4 regions of the Pseudochelatococcus sp. genome follow, and region 3 is predicted to be linked to each of the others. Evidence: predicted binding sites of a transcription regulator. Region 3 holds the regulator's gene; each other region holds the start of a gene.

Region 1 (4,198 bases), on a different contig from region 3:
AGATCGTCCTCGCCCGCCTTGATCAGGAACGCGTCGAGGCCGCCGCGGTGCTCGACCGAGCGCAGGGCGGCGGCGCTGATGCGCAGGCGCACGTTGCGTTCCAGCGTTTCCGACTGGAGCGTCACCTTGACGAGGTTGGGGAGAAAACGACGCTTGGTCTTGTGATTCGAATGGCTCACGAGATGGCCGACGAGAACGGCCTTGCCAGTGAGTTCGCAGCGGCGTGCCATGACGCTTCAATCCTTGTAAACGCTATCGAGGCAACCCGCTGCCACAAAAACAGCAAAAACCCGACGTTGCCGCCGGGGTTGCGGACACCTCATGTCCCATGAAAGATCATTGGTGTATAATGTAAAGCGAGGGTCATCGTCAAGGCGATGTGATCGCATTGTCACGAACGTGACACGATGCGGGGCCGCGCCGTGCCGGAAGCGGTTTTCGGCGGCGGCGTTTACACATCGTTATCCATAGACGGGCGATCCTGTTGTCATGAGCGGGCCGGTGATTCTTCCGGCTCCGGGAGCCGCCGCGAATCGCGTGCGGACCGGATTTGCGAGCGCCGGAACCGCGAGCGGGTGGAAGAGGGCATGATGCGGCAATTCATCACGAAGACGGCGCGCGCCGCGCGACTGGCGGCTCTCGCCGTGCTGGCCTTTCCCGCAGCGGCGCTGCCCGCCGGCGTGGCGCAGGCGGCCGGCCGCGATTTCGAAAGTCATTACGACATCACGTTGATGGGCATGCAGATCGGCGTGGCCCAGCTCAAGGCCAGCATCGCCGGCAATCGCTACAAGGTCGATCTGTGGACGCGGCTGACGGGGCTCGCCGGCGTCATGACGGGCGGCAAGGGAGCGGCGAGCGCCTCGGGCGCTTTCGCGGGCGCGAGCGTGCGCCCCGCCGCGTTCGCGGTCACGACGGCTTCCGGCAGCAGGTCGGTGAGCGTGCGCATGGCGCTGGCGGACGGCACGGTGCGGGCGCTGAAGGTTTCTCCGCCGATCCCGGAGCGCCGGAATCGGGTGCCGTTGCGCGAGAACGACATGCGCGATATCGTCGATCCCGTCAGCGCGCTGCTGATGCCGGTCGCCGGCCGGGCGGATGCGGGCGATCCCGCGGCCTGCAACCGCACGCTGCCGCTGTTCGACGGGTCGGCGCGCTTCGACATTCCGCTGTCGTTCGTCCGTTCGGAGCGGATCGACGGCCGGGCCTATGCGGGCGCGATCGCGGTCTGCTCGGGGCGCTACCTGCCGGTTTCCGGCCATGTGAACGGCCGCGAGGATACGGAGTTCATGCAGAACAACCGCGATATCGAGGTGTGGCTCGCTCCCGCGCCCGACGGGCAGGTGTTCCTGCCCTATCGCATCGCGGTGCGCTCTCCGATGGGGATGGTCGTCATCGAGGCGTCGCGTTTCCCCGGCGGCAAGCCGGCGGCGACCGCCCGCCGCGCCGCGCCGGCGTTGCGGGCGAGCAACTGAGGCGCTGCCGCCCGCGCGGCGAACAAAAGCCGATTCTCCGCTGTCTGCGATTCGGGCGCCATTCGTTCGTTTCGCGTTCATCTGCCACGGGGGGAGTGGCCAGACCGCGCCGATGTGCTAGAGAGGTTTCCGTCCCGCCCGCGGGGCGGGCCGTCGCGATGGTCCGGTTCCGGGCGCGCTCTCGCTTCAACTCCTGATCGTCGGTTCATACGCTGCGTTCGATCGCTGATGGCTCTTTCCCCCCTTCCCCGCTCCCTGCCCGCGCGCGTGCGCGCCCGTGGCGTCACCGCCGTGCTCGGGCCGACGAACACGGGCAAGACGCACCTCGCCATCGAACGGCTGCTGGGCCACGAGAGCGGCATGATCGGCCTGCCGCTCCGGCTGCTGGCGCGCGAGGTCTACAACCGCGTCGTGGAACGGGCGGGAAGCGAGGCGGTGGCGCTGATCACCGGCGAGGAAAAGATCAGGCCCGCCAACGCCCGTTACTGGGTCGCCACCATCGAGGCGATGCCGCGCGATATCGACGTCGCCTTCTGCGCCATCGACGAAATCCAGCTCGCGGGGCACTTCGACCGCGGCCACGTGTTCACCGACCGGCTGCTCAACCAGCGCGGACGGGCGGAGACGCTGGTGATCGGCGCGGACACCATGCGCCCGCTGGTGGAGCAGTTGCTGCCAGGCGTCAACGTGGTGTCGCGGCCGCGCCTGTCGCAACTCTCCTGCGCGGGAGAGAAGAAGATCACGCGCCTGCCGCGCCGTTCGGCGATCGTCGCCTTCTCGGTGGAGGAAGTCTACGCGATCGCGGAACTGATTCGCCGCCAGCACGGCGGGGCGGCGGTCGTGCTGGGGGCCCTGTCGCCGCGCACGCGCAACGCGCAGGTCGAGCTTTATCAGTCGGGCGACGTGGATTATATCGTCGCCACCGACGCCATCGGCATGGGGCTCAATCTCGATGTCGATCATGTCGCCTTCGCCTCGAATCGCAAGTTCGACGGCTTCGGTTTCCGCGAACTCAACCCGGCGGAGATCGGGCAGATCGCCGGCCGCGCCGGCCGGCACCTGAAGGACGGCACCTTCGGCACCACGGGCCGGGCCGAGGCTTTCGGGCAGGAAATCGTGGAAGCCGTTGAGGATCATCGATTCGATCCGGTCCGCATCGCCCAGTGGCGCAATCCCGATCTCGATTTCCGCTCCATCGCGCACCTGCGCGCGGCGCTTGCCGCGACGCCTTCCGAACCGGGGCTGACCCGCGCGCCGGTGGCCGAGGACGAGGCGGCGCTCGACATCCTGGCGCGCGATTTGACGGTCCGCGATCTCACGCAGGGCAAAAGCGCGGTTGAAAGACTCTGGGAGGTCTGTCAGGTTCCCGACTATCGAAAAGTCGCGCCGGCCGCGCACGCTGAACTCGTCGGCACCATCTACGAGTCCCTGATGCGCGCCGGCACGATCGGCGATGACTGGTTTGCCCGCCAGATCCGGCATGTCGACCGGACCGACGGGGAGATCGATACGCTGTCGGGGCGCATTGCGCAGGTGCGTACATGGACCTTCGTGGCGAACAGACCGGACTGGCTGCGTGATCCTGCCCATTGGCAGGGCGTCACGCGTCAGGTAGAGGACAGACTATCAGATGCGCTTCACGACCGGCTCGCCAGCCGTTTCGTGGACCGCCGCACCAGCGTCCTGATGCGACGCCTGAGAGAGAATGCGATGCTCGAAGCCGAAGTCACCACGTCGGGCGATGTCCTGGTCGAAGGCCAGCATGTCGGCCGCTTGCAGGGGTTCCAGTTCGCGCCGGACGCGGAGGCGGGCGGGCAGGACGTGCGGGCGCTGCGCGCCGCCGCCCAGAAGGCGCTCGCCGGCGAGATCGAGGCGCGCGCCGACCGGCTGGCCGGAAGCCCCGACGAGACCTTCGTGCTCTCCAACGACGGCGTGATCCGCTGGAACGGCGACGGCGTGGCGAGGCTTGCCGAGGGCGAGAAGCTGCTGTCGCCCGCGCTGCGGCTGATCGCGGACGATTCGCTTGCCGCCGGCGCGCGCGAGAAGGTGGAGGCGCGCCTCGCGCTCTGGCTCAAGGCGCATGTCGCGAAGCTGCTCGGCGCGCTCGATCTGATCGAGACGGCGGAGGATATCACCGGCCTCGCGCGCGGCGTCGCTTTCCAGATCGCGGAAGCGCTCGGCGTGCTGGAGCGCGCGCGCGTGGCGCAGGACGTGAGAAGCCTCGATCAGGAGAACCGCGCCAGCCTGCGCCGCCACGGCGTGCGCTTCGGGGCCTATCACCTTTACATGCCGCAGTTGCTGAAGCCCGCGCCGCGCGCGCTCGCCGCGCAGCTCTGGGCGCTGAAGAACGGCGGTCTGGAGCAGCCGGGCCTTGACGATATCGCCCATCTGGCCGCCTCCGGCCGCACCTCGTTCAAGCTGTCGCCCGAGGTGGCGAAGGGGCTTTATCGCGCCGCCGGCTTCCGCGTCTGCGGCGAGCGGGTGTTGCGCGTCGACATTCTCGAACGGCTCGCCGATCTCATCCGCCCCGCGATCGCCTACAAGCCCGGCGTGACGCCCGGCGAGCCGCCGGCGGGCGCCGCCGACGGTGACGGATTCGTGGTCACGGTCGCGATGACGTCGCTGGCCGGATGCGCCGGCGAGGATTTCGCGTCGATCCTCAAGTCGCTCGGCTATGTCGCGGAAAAGCGCACGGGCCCCGCCATCACCGCCGAGCTCGTGCCCGCACC
Region 2 (4,198 bases), on a different contig from region 3:
ATCGACGTACACATCGAGACGACGTTCTCCATCGTCGTCGCCCGCCTCGAAAGCCAGATCGACGCCGCGGGCAGCTACCGGCTTTCGGCGTAAACAAACGACGGGGCGCCACCGTGCGCATGTCCGCCGCTCCATGCCGCTTCGAACGATCCTTCTTAGAACGATCCTTCTTCGAATGATCCTTCTTCGAATGATCCTTGGCGCGCCGGCATGGCCGGCACGTCGATCACATCCGGCTCCAGCCCGGCTTTCGCGCGCGCGGCCATCGTCGCATAGGCCCGTTCCAGATGGCGGCAGAAGCGTTCCGCGTCGAACAGCGGCCGGGTGAAGCGCCCCGCTTCGAGCGCGCGCCGGTAGCCGGAAAGCCGTTCCCGGTCGTGATAAAGGCTGACCGCGAGTTCGACATACGCGTCGTTGTCCCCGGCCACCAGTTCCGGCAGGCCGATGGCGTTGAGCAGGCTCTCGCTCACCCGCGAGGCGAAATGCGTGCCCCGGACCGCCAGCACCGGCAAGCCGGACCACAATTGCTCCGATGTCGTCGTATGGCCGTTGTAGGGAAAGGTATCGAGACCGAGATCGGCGAGTTGCATGCGATCGAGATGCCGCGCCGGGGTCTCGTGGGACATGAACGAAACCCGCTCCGCCGCTATGCCCTGACGCACGAACTCCTTCAGCAGATTATTCTGCTGGCGTTCCTCCCGCGCATATATCCACATGAGTCCGTCCGGCGTCCGGCGCAGGATGCGGCACCACAGATCGATGACGGCCGGCGTGATTTTATGCGGATTGTTGAACGAACCGAAGATGAAGCGATCCGGCGGCAGGCCGAAATCGGCGCGCGCGAGCGGCGTCGGCGGCGGGCGGCGGACGGGATCGTTGGGCTGGTAGGTTTCGGGCAGGCGGCAGAACGCTTCCTTCCAGTCGGGACGGGCGCTGTCCGGCAGCACGAAAGGATCGCCGATCACATAATCCAGATCGACATTCACCGCGGTCGTCGGATAACCCAGCCACGCCACATGAACCGGCGCCGCGGGAAAATTGAATATCCTGTTGCGCGAGTGCATCGTATATCCCTTCAGGTCGACGAGGATATCCGTGTTTCTGTCGCGAATGCACCTGACGGCATCTTCATCGGACATTTCCCTTATATCGACGACGTCGCCCCATTGCGTGCGATCGAAATTGTTGCGTGCGATGTAATCGTCGGGCGTATGGCAAAAGAGGGTGACGTCGAAACGGCTCCTGTCATGCCTTTCCAGGACGTTGCCGAGCAACTGCATGGTGGCGTGGATATCCAGGAAATCGGCAGAGACGTATCCGATCCTGATCCTGTCGTCGTCCCACCGATGCGGCATGGCCCTGCGCCGCGCGCGCGCCTCGGGCTGCGGCGGCAGCGCGACCGCAACCGCATGGGCGGCAGCGCCGTCGTCGCCCCACCAGTGAATGGCATGCAGCCCCTGCACCAGCCCCAATATGCCGCGGCGGCCCTGTTTCAGATTGGCCTCCGCGACCGCGAGAGCGCACCGCGCGGCGGGATAATCGCAACGCTCCAGCGCCCACATGACGAGATGGGCGCTCAGAAAGGCATGCAGCGCACGGCCGCCCGCCTCCTGCTCAAGAAACAGGGAAGTTTCCTGAAGCAGTTCATAGTCGCCCTCACTCCCGGTATCGAGCTTGAGGACGGACAGACAGAGGCTTACGTATTTCAGGTTGCGGCTCTTCAGAAGCAGCCGCTGGAAAGCGAAAACCCGGTTCTTGTCTTCCTCGTCCGGCAGGACGGACATCAGCATGAACGCGATGTCCGGGTCCGTTTCGCCCCGGCGGCGCAACCGGCGGCCGATGACGCGGACGCTCTCCGCATCGCCGCGCTCGAAATGAAGCTGCATCGCCTGTTTCAGGCAATCCTCCACGCGCCGCGTCTCACCGTCACCGGCCTGCGCGAGAACGGCGGCGGCCGCCGCCTTGCCGCCGGACGCCAAAAGCACTTTGCCCGACAGCGCGCACACCCACGCACGGATATCGCCGGGTCCCGGCAGGTTTCGCAGACGCGCCATCATCTGATGAACACCCGTTAACATGTTTTCAGCAGACAAGAACAACCAGCGAAAACCTTAAACATGATTCTGGCATCCGACGAAACAAAATATAAAAACAATATTAAAATAAATGTCCATGATTATAGCTTCTTCTCATAAAGATAATGATTTTATTTTTGTTTTTTATTATTTTATTCTCCACAAGAAAAAATTGATCTGTGTCTGAAATATAATTCAATCAGGTATCTTACTTCTGCAATTCTGCCATGGGCCGCCCTTCCGGCTGCACTCTCAATGGAAATTCCGGGCCTTCACCCTGATTCCGCCCGCAGGCCCTCCGTTTGCGGGCTCCTGAAGGACGGCGTTTTTCGGCAGCGGCGAACCCGCCTCGCGCGATCCGACGCTGGCAAGCTCCGCCGACAGGTCCGTCAGACGCTGCGCCACGAGATGCACGACCTCGCCTTCCCGCTGGATGTATCCGGCGGCGGCGATCATGTCCGCGCCGAAAACGATGCGCCGGTATTGCGCGAACACCTGTTTCCGGACCACGAGATTGACGATGGCCGTTTCGTCCTCCAGCGTGATGAAGATGACGCCCTTGGCGGAACCGGGGCGCTGGCGCACGAGAACGAGGCCCGCGACCTCGACGCGGCGCCGGTCGCGGCAGGCCATGGCTTGCGCGCAGGTCATGATGCGCCGGCGCGCCAGATCCCGGCGCAGGAATGACACGGGATGATCGCGCAGGGTCAGGCCGACATGCCCGTAATCCGCCACGACCTCGCCGCCGGCGGTCATCGGACGCAGCGAAACGGCGGGCTCGCGCTGCTCGGCAAGGGGCGCCGCCTCCCGCCGGGCGGCGGCCGCGAACAGCGGCAGCGGCTCGTCGCGCAGCGCCCGGATCGCCCACAGCGCCTCACGGCGGGCGAGGCCGAGCGAGGGGCGAAAGGCGTCGGCTTCAGCGAGCGCGACCAGAGAGGCGGCGGAAACGGCGGCCCGATGCCACAGCTCCTCGGGCGAGCGGAAAGGCTCGTCGGCGCGGCAGGCAAGGAGCCGCGCCGCATCGGCGTTGCCGAGTCCCGCAACCATCCGCAGGCCGAGACGCACGGCGAAGCGCCCGTCCCCGCAGGGTTCGAGCCCGCAATCCCAGCGCGAGGCGTTCACGCACACCGGGCGCACCTCGACGCCGTGCGCCCGCGCGTCGCGGACGATCTGCGCCGGCGCGTAGAAACCCATCGGCTGGGCATTGAGCAACGCCGCGCAGAAGGCGTCCGGGTGCCGGCATTTCATCCAGGCCGAGGCGTAGGCGATCAGCGCGAAACTCGCGGCATGGCTTTCCGGGAAGCCGTAGGAGCCGAAGCCTTCGAGCTGCCGGAAGATCTTTTCCGCGAATGCGGCCTCGTAGCCGTTGGCGATCATGCCGTCGATCAGCTTGCGGCCGAACTGCGAGATGGTGCCGGTGTTCTTGAATGTCGCCATGGCGCGGCGAAGCTGGTCGGCCTCGCCGGGGGTGAAGCCGCCGCAGGTGATCGCCACCCGCATGGCCTGCTCCTGAAACAGCGGCACGCCCAGCGTCTTGGCCAGAATGCCCTCAAGCTCCGGCTTGGGATAATCGACCTTCTCCCGGCCCTCGCGCCGGCGCAGATAGGGATGCACCATGTCGCCCTGAATGGGGCCGGGGCGCACGATGGCGACCTGAATGACGAGATCGTAATAGGTTTTCGGCTTCAGGCGCGGCAGCATGCTCATCTGCGCACGGCTCTCGATCTGGAAGGTGCCGAGCGTATCGGCCTTCCGGATCATGGCGTAGGTGCGCTCGTCCTCCGCCGGCACGGTCGCGAGATCGAGACGGAGCCCCTTGTGCTCGGCCAGCAGATCGAAGGCCCGGCGCATGCAGCTCAGCATGCCGAGCGCCAGCACGTCGACCTTCATGAATTTCAGGATGTCGATGTCGTCCTTGTCCCATTCGATGACCTGCCGGTCGGCCATCGCGGCGGGTTCGATCGGCACCAGTGCGTCGAGCCGGTCGCGCGTCAGCACGAAGCCGCCGGGGTGCTGGGAGAGATGCCGGGGCGTGCCGATCAACTGGCGGGCGAGATCCAGCACCAGCCGCAGGCGGCGGTCGCCCATGTTGAGGCCGAGCCCCTCGGCGTGCCGCTCCTCCA
Region 3 (4,198 bases):
GCTTTACTTCGCGGCGGAGCGGGAGCCCGCGCCGTGGGCCGGACCGCTGCTTGCCGCGCTCGCTGTCGTCGCGGCGTTCATGCTGCGCGGGCGCTGGCGCGCCCGTCTCGCGGCGATCGCCGTGGGGGCGGTGTTTCTCGGGTTCTCGGTCGCCTCGTTGCGAACGGCGCTCGTCACCCGGCCGCTGCTGGACGCGGCCGTCGTCGGGCCGCTCGAAGGCTATGTCCGCTCGGTGGAGGAGCGCGGGCAGGGGCCGCGCGCGGTGATCGAGGTGCACGCCTTCGCCGGCCTTCCGCCCGCGCGCCGTCCGGCGACGGTGCGGGTGAGCTTTCGCAAGGGGGCCGGCATCGCGGCGGGAACGCGCATCGCGGCGGTCGCGCGGCTCGTGCCTCCGCCGCAGCCGGCGCGGCCGGGCGGTTACGATTTCGCGCGTGACGCCTTCTTCGGCGGTATCGGCGCGGTCGGCTCGGCGAACGGCGCGGTGCGCGTCATCGCGGACGACGTGGAACCCGCCGCGATTCGCGTCGGATGGGCCGCCCGCCTTTCCGCCCGGATCGACGTCGAGCGCAATGCGTTGACGCGGCGTATCCTCGAGGCGGCCGGCGGCGGCGGACCGCTGCTCCCCGACGCCGGTACGGGAGGGCCGCGGGCGCAGGAGGCCGCCTTCGTCGCGGCGCTGGTGACGGGCAAGCGCGGGATGATCGCGGACGAGACCAACGAGGCGCTGCGCGCCGCCGGCATCTATCACGTGGTTTCCATCGGCGGTTTTCACATGACGCTCGTCGCCGGCGCGCTCTTCGTCATCGTGCGCCAGTTGCTCGTGTTCGTGCCGGGCCTTGCGGTCCGCTATCCGGTGCGCAAGTTCGCCGCCGTCGCCGGCATCGTCGGCGCCAGCGGTTATTGCGTGTTCTCGGGCGCGGGAATCGACACCCAGCGCGCGCTGTTCGTGACGTTGATCGTGATGGGAGCGATTCTCGTCGACCGGCCGGCCCTGTCCATGCGCAATCTGGCGCTCGCAGCCTTCGTGTGCCTGACGTTGCAACCCGAATCCATGCTCGGGCCGAGCTTCCAGATGTCTTTCGCCGGCGTGGCGGCGCTGATCGCGCTGTTCGAGCGCTGGGAGAACGGCGATCCCGCGCGCAGCCTCCTGCCGCTGCGCGAAGGGGGCGCGCTGCGACCGCCGGACCGGCAGCGCACGGGCCGGATGCGCCGCGTGATCGCGATGAGCGCCGTCACCACCATCGTGGCGATGCTCGCGACCGGGCCGTTCAGCACCTACCACTTCCAGACCTTCAATCCGTGGGGCATTCTCGGCAACGCCTTCGGCCTGCCGATCGTGGAACTCGCGGTGATGCCGCTCTCCTTTCTCGCCGTGGCGTTTCATCCGTTGGGCCTCGACGGTCCCTTCTGGCATCTGGCCGGCCTCGCTGCGGTTCCCGTGCTGGAGGGGGCGCGGATCATGACGGATTTTCCGGGGGCGGTGGTCGTCGTGCCCGCCTTCGGCATGGGAATCCTGTTGTTGCTGGTGCTGGCCCTGCTGTGGGCCTGCCTGTGGTCCACCCCGCTGCGCTGGCTCGCGGTCCTGCCGGCCGCCGCCGGCCTCGCGCTCGCCGCCGCGCCGGCGCGTCCCGATATCCGCGTCGATCGGGAGGGGCGCGGCGCCGCGGTGCGCGGCGCGGACGGGCGATTCGTCATTCTCGGCAGTCCCTCGGCCTTCGTCGTCGAGCAATGGCTGCGCGCCGACGGCGACGGCCGCCGCGCGAACGACCCCGCGCTGCGGCACAACGTTGCCTGCGACAGGCTGGGCTGCGTCGCCCGTCTCGCTGACGGCCGCAGCGTGGCCTTCTCCCGCGAGGCAGGGGCGCTCAGGGAAGATTGCCGCCGCGCCGCCGTCCTGATCACGCCCCGCCAGGCGCCGCCGGATTGCGCCGCGCCTCATGTGATCGACCGCGACGACCTGGACCGCTTCGGCGCCATCGCCCTCACCGTGGCGGGCGACGGGCTGACGGTGGAGGGAACGCGGGAGCATCCGGCCGCGCCCGGCGCGCGGACAGGCGACGGCCGGGAAGCCCCGGAAGAACGCCCGTGGCGCAGAAGCGCGCGATAACGGCATCTCGGCCAAAAGCCGGGGAGCCGCCTGTGTCACCGCCGCACCCGGAGGTGTGGCGCAGGCCATGGCCATTGCCGTGTTCTCCCGCGACTTGCGTTCAGTAGCGGCGCACGAGGCTCACGAGCTTGCCCTGAATGCGCACACGGTCGGGGCCGAGCACGCGCGTTTCGTAGGCGGGGTTGGCGGCCTCCAGCGCGATCGAGGAGCCGCGCTTGCGCAGGCGCTTGAGGGTGGCCTCCTCATCGTCGATCAGCGCGACGATGATGTCGCCGGTTTCCGCCATGTCCTGCCGGCGCAGGATCACCGTGTCGCCGTCGAGAATGCCGGCCTCGATCATCGAATCGCCACGCACCTCGAGCGCGAAATGCTCGCCCGGCGACAGCAGCTCCGGCGGCAAGGCGAGGGTATGGCTGCTGCTCTGGATGGCGCTGATGGGGGTGCCCGCCGCGATCCGGCCCATGACCGGCACCTGAACCGATGTCTGCGCGGACAGAGGACGCGTGTTGCCCGCGCCGGACTCGCCCGAATCGAAACCGGGACGCTCGCCCCCCGCGCGGAACGCCTGACCGCCGGCGCGCCCGGAAGCAGGGTCGCGCGCAAGCCCTCCGTCCCGGCCGAATCCGGCCTCCCGGCCGGCCCCTCCGTCCCGGCCCAGCCCGCCCTCGACGACGCTGGGGCTGAAGCGCCCCCGCGGCACGGGCGCGGCCAGCGCCTCGGGAAGACGAATCACTTCGATCGCGCGCGCGCGGTTGGGCAGGCGGCGAATGAAACCACGTTCCTCAAGCGCGATGATCAGACGGTGAATGCCCGATTTGGACCGCAGATCGAGCGCGTCCTTCATCTCGTCGAACGAAGGGGGAACGCCGGATTCCCGCATGCGTTCATGAATAAACCGAAGCAGATCGTGTTGCTTGCGCGTCAACATGGTCCACAAATCCTTCCCGGAGCTTCGCCCAGCGACCCCTCATGCATGCCTGCTTACGAAACGAAACACGAACACTATACAAGTTCTTAATGTGTTCTGCAAGCGCCACTATCCGCCCGGATCGTTAAAACTTGGCTTGTAAAACCGGCTTGCAGGCGAGGATTACGGCCCGGACGGGGATCTCGGCCGATTCATGCGTCGGCGCTCCTGCGGTCAGATATCGAGATCGGTGGCGAAGGCGGCGTTTTCCTGAATGAAGGAAAAGCGCGCCTCCGGTTTGTTGCCCATCAGCCGCTCCACCGCGTCGCCGGTCTGCGGGCGCGCGTCGTCGTCGACGACGACGCGCAGCAACGTGCGCTTGCGCGGGTCCATGGTGGTTTCCTTGAGCTGGGCGGGCAGCATCTCGCCAAGGCCCTTGAAGCGGCCGATTTCCACCTTCCTGCCCCTGAAGGTCGTGCGCATCAGTTCCTGCCGGTGCGATTCGTCGCGGGCGTAGACCGTCTTGCCTCCGTGGCTCAGCCGGAACAGCGGCGGCACGGCGAGGTAGAGATGGCGTTCGTCGATGAGGCGCGGCGTCTGCCGCCAGAAGAAGGTGATGAGAAGCGAGGCGATATGCGCGCCGTCGACATCGGCGTCCGTCATGATGATGACTTTCTCGTAGCGCAGGTCGGCGCTGCGATAGGCGGACCCCGTGCCGCAGCCGAGCGCCAGCATCAGATCGGCGATCTGCTGGTTTTGCACCAGCTTGTCCCGCCCGGCGGACGCCACGTTCAGGATCTTGCCGCGCAGCGGCAGGATCGCCTGCGTCGCGCGGTCGCGCGCCTGCTTGGCGGAGCCGCCGGCCGAATCACCCTCGACGAGAAAAAGCTCGGAGCCGGCCGCGCCCGCCTTCGTGCAGTCGGCGAGCTTGCCCGGCAGCCGCAGGCGGCGCGTGGCCGTCTTGCGGGCGATGTCCTTCTCGGCGCGGCGGCGCAGGCGCTCCTCCGCCCGTTCCACCGTCCAGTCGAGAAGGCGCGACGCCTGCTGGGGAGACGCCGCGAGCCAGTGGTCGAAGGCGTCGCGCACCGCGCTCTCCACGATGCGCCCGGCCTCGACGGTCGCGAGCCTGTCCTTCGTCTGGCCCTGAAATTCGGGTTCGCGGATGAACACCGACAGCATCGCGG
Region 4 (4,198 bases), on a different contig from region 3:
CCGGGCTCATGCCGACGCCGATCACCTTCGCCCCGCGCGTCACGATCAGCTCCAGCTCCGCCACCGTGTAGAATTGCAGCCGGATCGGAATGCCGAAGCGGTCGCGCAGCGGCGTGGTCAGCAGGCCCTGGCGCGTCGTCGCCCCCACCAGTGTGAATTTCGGCAGGTCGATCTTGACCGAGCGCGCCGCCGGCCCCTCGCCGATGATCAGATCGAGCTGATAATCCTCCATCGCCGGATAGAGAATTTCCTCCACCGCCGGGTTGAGGCGATGAATCTCGTCGATGAACAGCACGTCGCGCTCGTCGAGATTGGTCAGTTGCGCGGCGAGATCGCCGGCTTTCGCGATCACCGGCCCGGAGGTGGAGCGGAAATTCGCGCCGAGCTCGCGCGCGACGATCTGCGCCAGCGTCGTCTTGCCGAGGCCCGGCGGGCCGACGAACAACACATGGTCGAGCGCCTCGCCGCGCGCCTTCGCCGCCTCGATGAAGACGGACAGGTTGGCGCGCGCCTGCGCCTGGCCGATGAACTCGCCGAGCGCCAGCGGCCGCAACGACGGCTCCTGATCCCCGGCCTGCCGTTCCGGCCCGAGCACGCCCTTGCTCATGGGACAACCTCCGGGCTCATGAGGCCAGATCCCTCAGCGCGAGGCGAATGAGCCGGGCCACATCGGCCCCCTCTCCCGCCTGCTGCGCGGCGACGCTCACGGCGCGCGCGGCCTGCGGCTCGCCATAGCCGAGATTGACGAGCGCCGACACGGCGTCCGCCAGCGGCTGCGGCGCATCGGACGGCGCGGCCGCGGCAGACGGCGCGGGAGCACCCCCCGGCAGGGCAAGAAAGGCCGGCGCCTTGTCGCGAAGCTCGGTGGCGATACGCGTCGCGAGCCTTGGCCCGACGCCCGGCGCACGGGCCAGCGCATTCTTGTCGGCCTGCGCGATGGCGGCGGAAAGCGCGGCCGGCTCCAGCGCCGCCAGAATGCCGAGCGCCACCTTCGCGCCCACCCCCTGCACCGTCTGCAACAGCCGGAAAAAGTCCCGCTCCGCCTCCGAGCGGAAACCATAAAGCCGTATCATGTCCTCGCGCACCACCGTCTCGATGACGAGCGTCGCCTGTTCTCCGGCCGGCGGCAGCCCTTGCAGGGTGCGCGACGAGCAATGCGCCACATAGCCGACGCCGTGCACATCCAGAACGACGTAATCCTCGCCCTGCGAATCGACGACGCCGCGCAGCTTGCCGATCATGACGCCACCCGCATCGCCAGCGCCCGCGCCTTCCGGTGATGCGCATGGGTGATAGCGACGGCGAGCGCATCCGCCGCGTCGGGCGTCCTCGCGGTCGAGAGCGGCAGCAGCACGCGGATCATCGCCGCGATCTGCGCCTTCTCCGCGTGGCCGACTCCCACCACCGTCTTCTTGATCTGATTGGCCGCGTATTCGGCGACCGAAAGGCCGGCGAGAGCCGGCACCAGCAGCGCGATGGCGCGCGCGTGGCCGAGCTTCAGCGTCGCCTGCGCATCCTTGTTGACGAAAGTCTCTTCCACCGCCACCTCGTCGGGCGCGGCCTCGGCAAGCACGCGCGCCAGTCCGTCATGCAACTGGCGCAGCCGTTCCGCCAGCGGCAGCGCCCCGTCCGACTCGACGCAGCCGCAACCGACGAACGACAGCCGCGATCCCTCCACCGCGATCGCGCCCCAGCCCATGCGGCGCAATCCCGGATCGATCCCCAGAATGCGAATCACCTGTTGTCCCGTCATGCCTTCCGTGTAACAAAAACAAACGGAGAACGCACCTGCCGCCAGGCGCCCGATGGTGGAAAATGCCGGAGCCCGGCGCAAAACATGTCCGGTCCCGCCGCGTGGTTAAGCCTGAAGCGAGGGGGTGAGATCGGCGACGACGTTCTCGACTCTTTCCGCGATCGCCGCTACGGCTGCGGCGAATTCCGCCTCCTGCGCCCCGGCGCGTTCCTTTTCCGCCTCGCGCTTCTGCCGCAGCGCGGCGATTTCGGCCTGCGCCCCGGCCAGACGCCGGTCGGCGGCGGCGAGATCGTCCGCGATGGAGACGGCGGCCATGACGGTGAGGCGCAGTTCGTCGATGGCGCCGAACACCGCGGCGAGTTCTCCGATCCGCGCGTCGACCCGCGCCGACAGCGCCTCGATCCGCGCCTCGTCGCCCGCCTCGCAGGCCATGCGGTAGGCGCGCCCGGCGATGACGACGCTGACATGGGCGACGCCGCTGCTTTCCTGTGGCACGATCAGCCTCCCCGCTCGCCTGAAAGCACGGTCTCCACCTTCTCCAATGCGGCGGCGAGGCGCTCGTCGACATCGCCCGCCACCCGTTCGAGCCGGGCGACGCGCGCCAGCGTGCCGTCCAGCTCGACGGCGAGGCGGGCGCGGTCGTCCTGCATCAGGGCGAGTTCGGTCGGCAGGTCGCCGCCGCGCCGGTCGAGCTCCAGCCGGCGCACGCTCGCGCGCTCCAGCGCGCTCACGGCGTCGCCGAGCCGTTTCAACGCTTCCGCCAGCGACATGATGCAGCCCCCAATACCGAACTCGAGGTGAAAATCCACGTATCCGCGCAGGGTGAACGGCTGTTTTCCGCGCGTCAATACGCCTGATCGCCATGTTCCGTTTTGACATGGGGATACAGCCTGCTATCAAGCCTGATTATCAGCATGGCAGACGGGTGGCGTCACTCCGGCGCAGCGACGTCCGCCGCACGCATATGATCATATTCAAAGGATTCCACCCGTGACATCACAAGTCGAGCCCCATCAGGTCGCGTCCGAGCAGATCGGGCCGAAGCAGCTTGCCAACGCGGTGCGCGCGCTGGCGATCGATGCGGTGGAAAAGGCGAAGTCCGGCCACCCCGGCCTTCCGCTGGGCATGGCGGACGTGGCGACCGTGCTTTTCTCGCGCTTTCTCAAGTTCGACGCCGCCAATCCCGCCTGGCCGGACCGCGACAGGTTCATCCTGTCCGCCGGCCACGGATCCACATTGCTTTATGCATTGCTTTATCTCACGGGCAACCCGTCGGTGACGCTCGATGAACTGAAGCGGTTCCGCCAGTTGCATTCGAAGACGCCGGGCCACCCCGAGAACTTCGTCACCGCCGGCGTCGAGACCACCACCGGCCCGCTCGGGCAGGGCCTCGCCACGGCGGTCGGCTTCGCGCTGGCGGAGCGGCTGCTCAACGCCGAATACGGCGGCGATCTCGTCGACCACTTCACCTACGTCCTCGCCTCCGACGGCGACCTGATGGAAGGCATCAGCCAGGAGGCCATCGCGCTCGCCGGGCATCTTGCGCTCAACCGGCTGATCGTGATCTGGGACGACAACGGCATCTCCATCGACGGGCCGCTGTCGCTTTCCGATTCGGTCGATCAGGTCAAGCGCTTCGAAGCCGCCGGCTGGCGGGCCGTGCATGTCGACGGCCACGACCACGAGGCGGTGGCGGCCGCCATCGACGCCGCGCGCGCCGCCGACAGGCCGACGCTGATCGCCGCGAAAACCGTCATCGGCTACGGCTCCCCGAAGAAGGCCGGCACCTCGAAGGCCCACGGCGAGCCGCTGGGCGGCGACGAACTCCTCGCCACCAAGGAGGCGCTCGGCTGGCATCACGGGCCGTTCGAGATTCCCGACGATATCCTCGCCGCATGGCGGGCTTTCGGCGAGCGCGGGCGCGAGGCGCGTCTCGACTGGCAGAAGCGGCTTGCCGGGCAGCCCGAGAGCGTGCGCACCGAATTCGCCCGCCGCATCACCGGCGAGCCCGACGCGCGCCGCCTGCACGCGGCCATCGACGCGCTGAAACTGCGCCTGAACGCCGAAGCACCCACGATCGCCACCCGCAAGGCAAGCGAACTGGCGCTGGAGGCGCTCGTGGACGAGGTGCCGGAACTGCTGCTCGGCTCGGCGGATCTCACGCCCTCCAACAACACCCGCACCAAGGGGCTCAAGGAAATCGCCCCCGGCGACTTCAGCGGACGCTACATTCATTACGGCATCCGCGAACACGCCATGGCGGCGGCCATGAACGGCATCCTGCTGCATGGCGGCTATCGTCCGGCCGGCGGCACCTTCCTCGTGTTTTCCGACTACGCCCGCCCCGCCATCCGGCTCGCGGCGCTGACGGGAACCCCGGCGATCTACGTTTTCACGCACGATTCCATCGGGCTCGGCGAGGACGGCCCGACGCATCAGCCGGTG

What was found. The regulator LexA, encoded in region 3, represses DNA repair genes until DNA is damaged. The targets are predictions, from matches to a motif close to TGTTCNNNNTGTGTTCNG.
Region 1: ACOYJQ_RS11935 (helicase-related protein) is a predicted target of LexA. The motif match lies at 1,533-1,550, and genes of this name have one in related genera.
Region 2: ACOYJQ_RS10250 (glycosyl transferase) is a predicted target of LexA. The motif match lies at 2,092-2,109, and genes of this name have one in related genera.
Region 4: ruvC (crossover junction endodeoxyribonuclease RuvC) is a predicted target of LexA. The motif match lies at 1,768-1,785, and genes of this name have one in related genera.

What each region holds. Positions count from the first base shown of each region.
Region 1 is NZ_JBMNUS010000007.1:120,525-124,722, reverse strand. It holds gene rpmB (50S ribosomal protein L28) at 1-230, opposite strand, end outside; gene ACOYJQ_RS11940 (DUF3108 domain-containing protein) at 588-1,469, shown strand; gene ACOYJQ_RS11935 (helicase-related protein) at 1,698-4,198, shown strand, end outside.
Region 2 is NZ_JBMNUS010000005.1:257,419-261,616, reverse strand. It holds gene ACOYJQ_RS10255 (GntR family transcriptional regulator) at 1-93, shown strand, start outside; gene ACOYJQ_RS10250 (glycosyl transferase) at 156-2,057, opposite strand; gene ACOYJQ_RS10245 (error-prone DNA polymerase) at 2,328-4,198, opposite strand, start outside.
Region 3 is NZ_JBMNUS010000010.1:34,736-38,933, forward strand. It holds gene ACOYJQ_RS14750 (ComEC/Rec2 family competence protein) at 1-2,107, shown strand, start outside; gene lexA (transcriptional repressor LexA) at 2,208-3,035, opposite strand; gene parE (DNA topoisomerase IV subunit B) at 3,249-4,198, opposite strand, start outside.
Region 4 is NZ_JBMNUS010000001.1:31,987-36,184, forward strand. It holds gene ruvB (Holliday junction branch migration DNA helicase RuvB) at 1-607, opposite strand, end outside; gene ruvA (Holliday junction branch migration protein RuvA) at 624-1,241, opposite strand; gene ruvC (crossover junction endodeoxyribonuclease RuvC) at 1,238-1,753, opposite strand; gene ACOYJQ_RS00165 (cell division protein ZapA) at 1,859-2,248, opposite strand; gene ACOYJQ_RS00170 (DUF4164 domain-containing protein) at 2,251-2,601, opposite strand; gene tkt (transketolase) at 2,744-4,198, shown strand, end outside.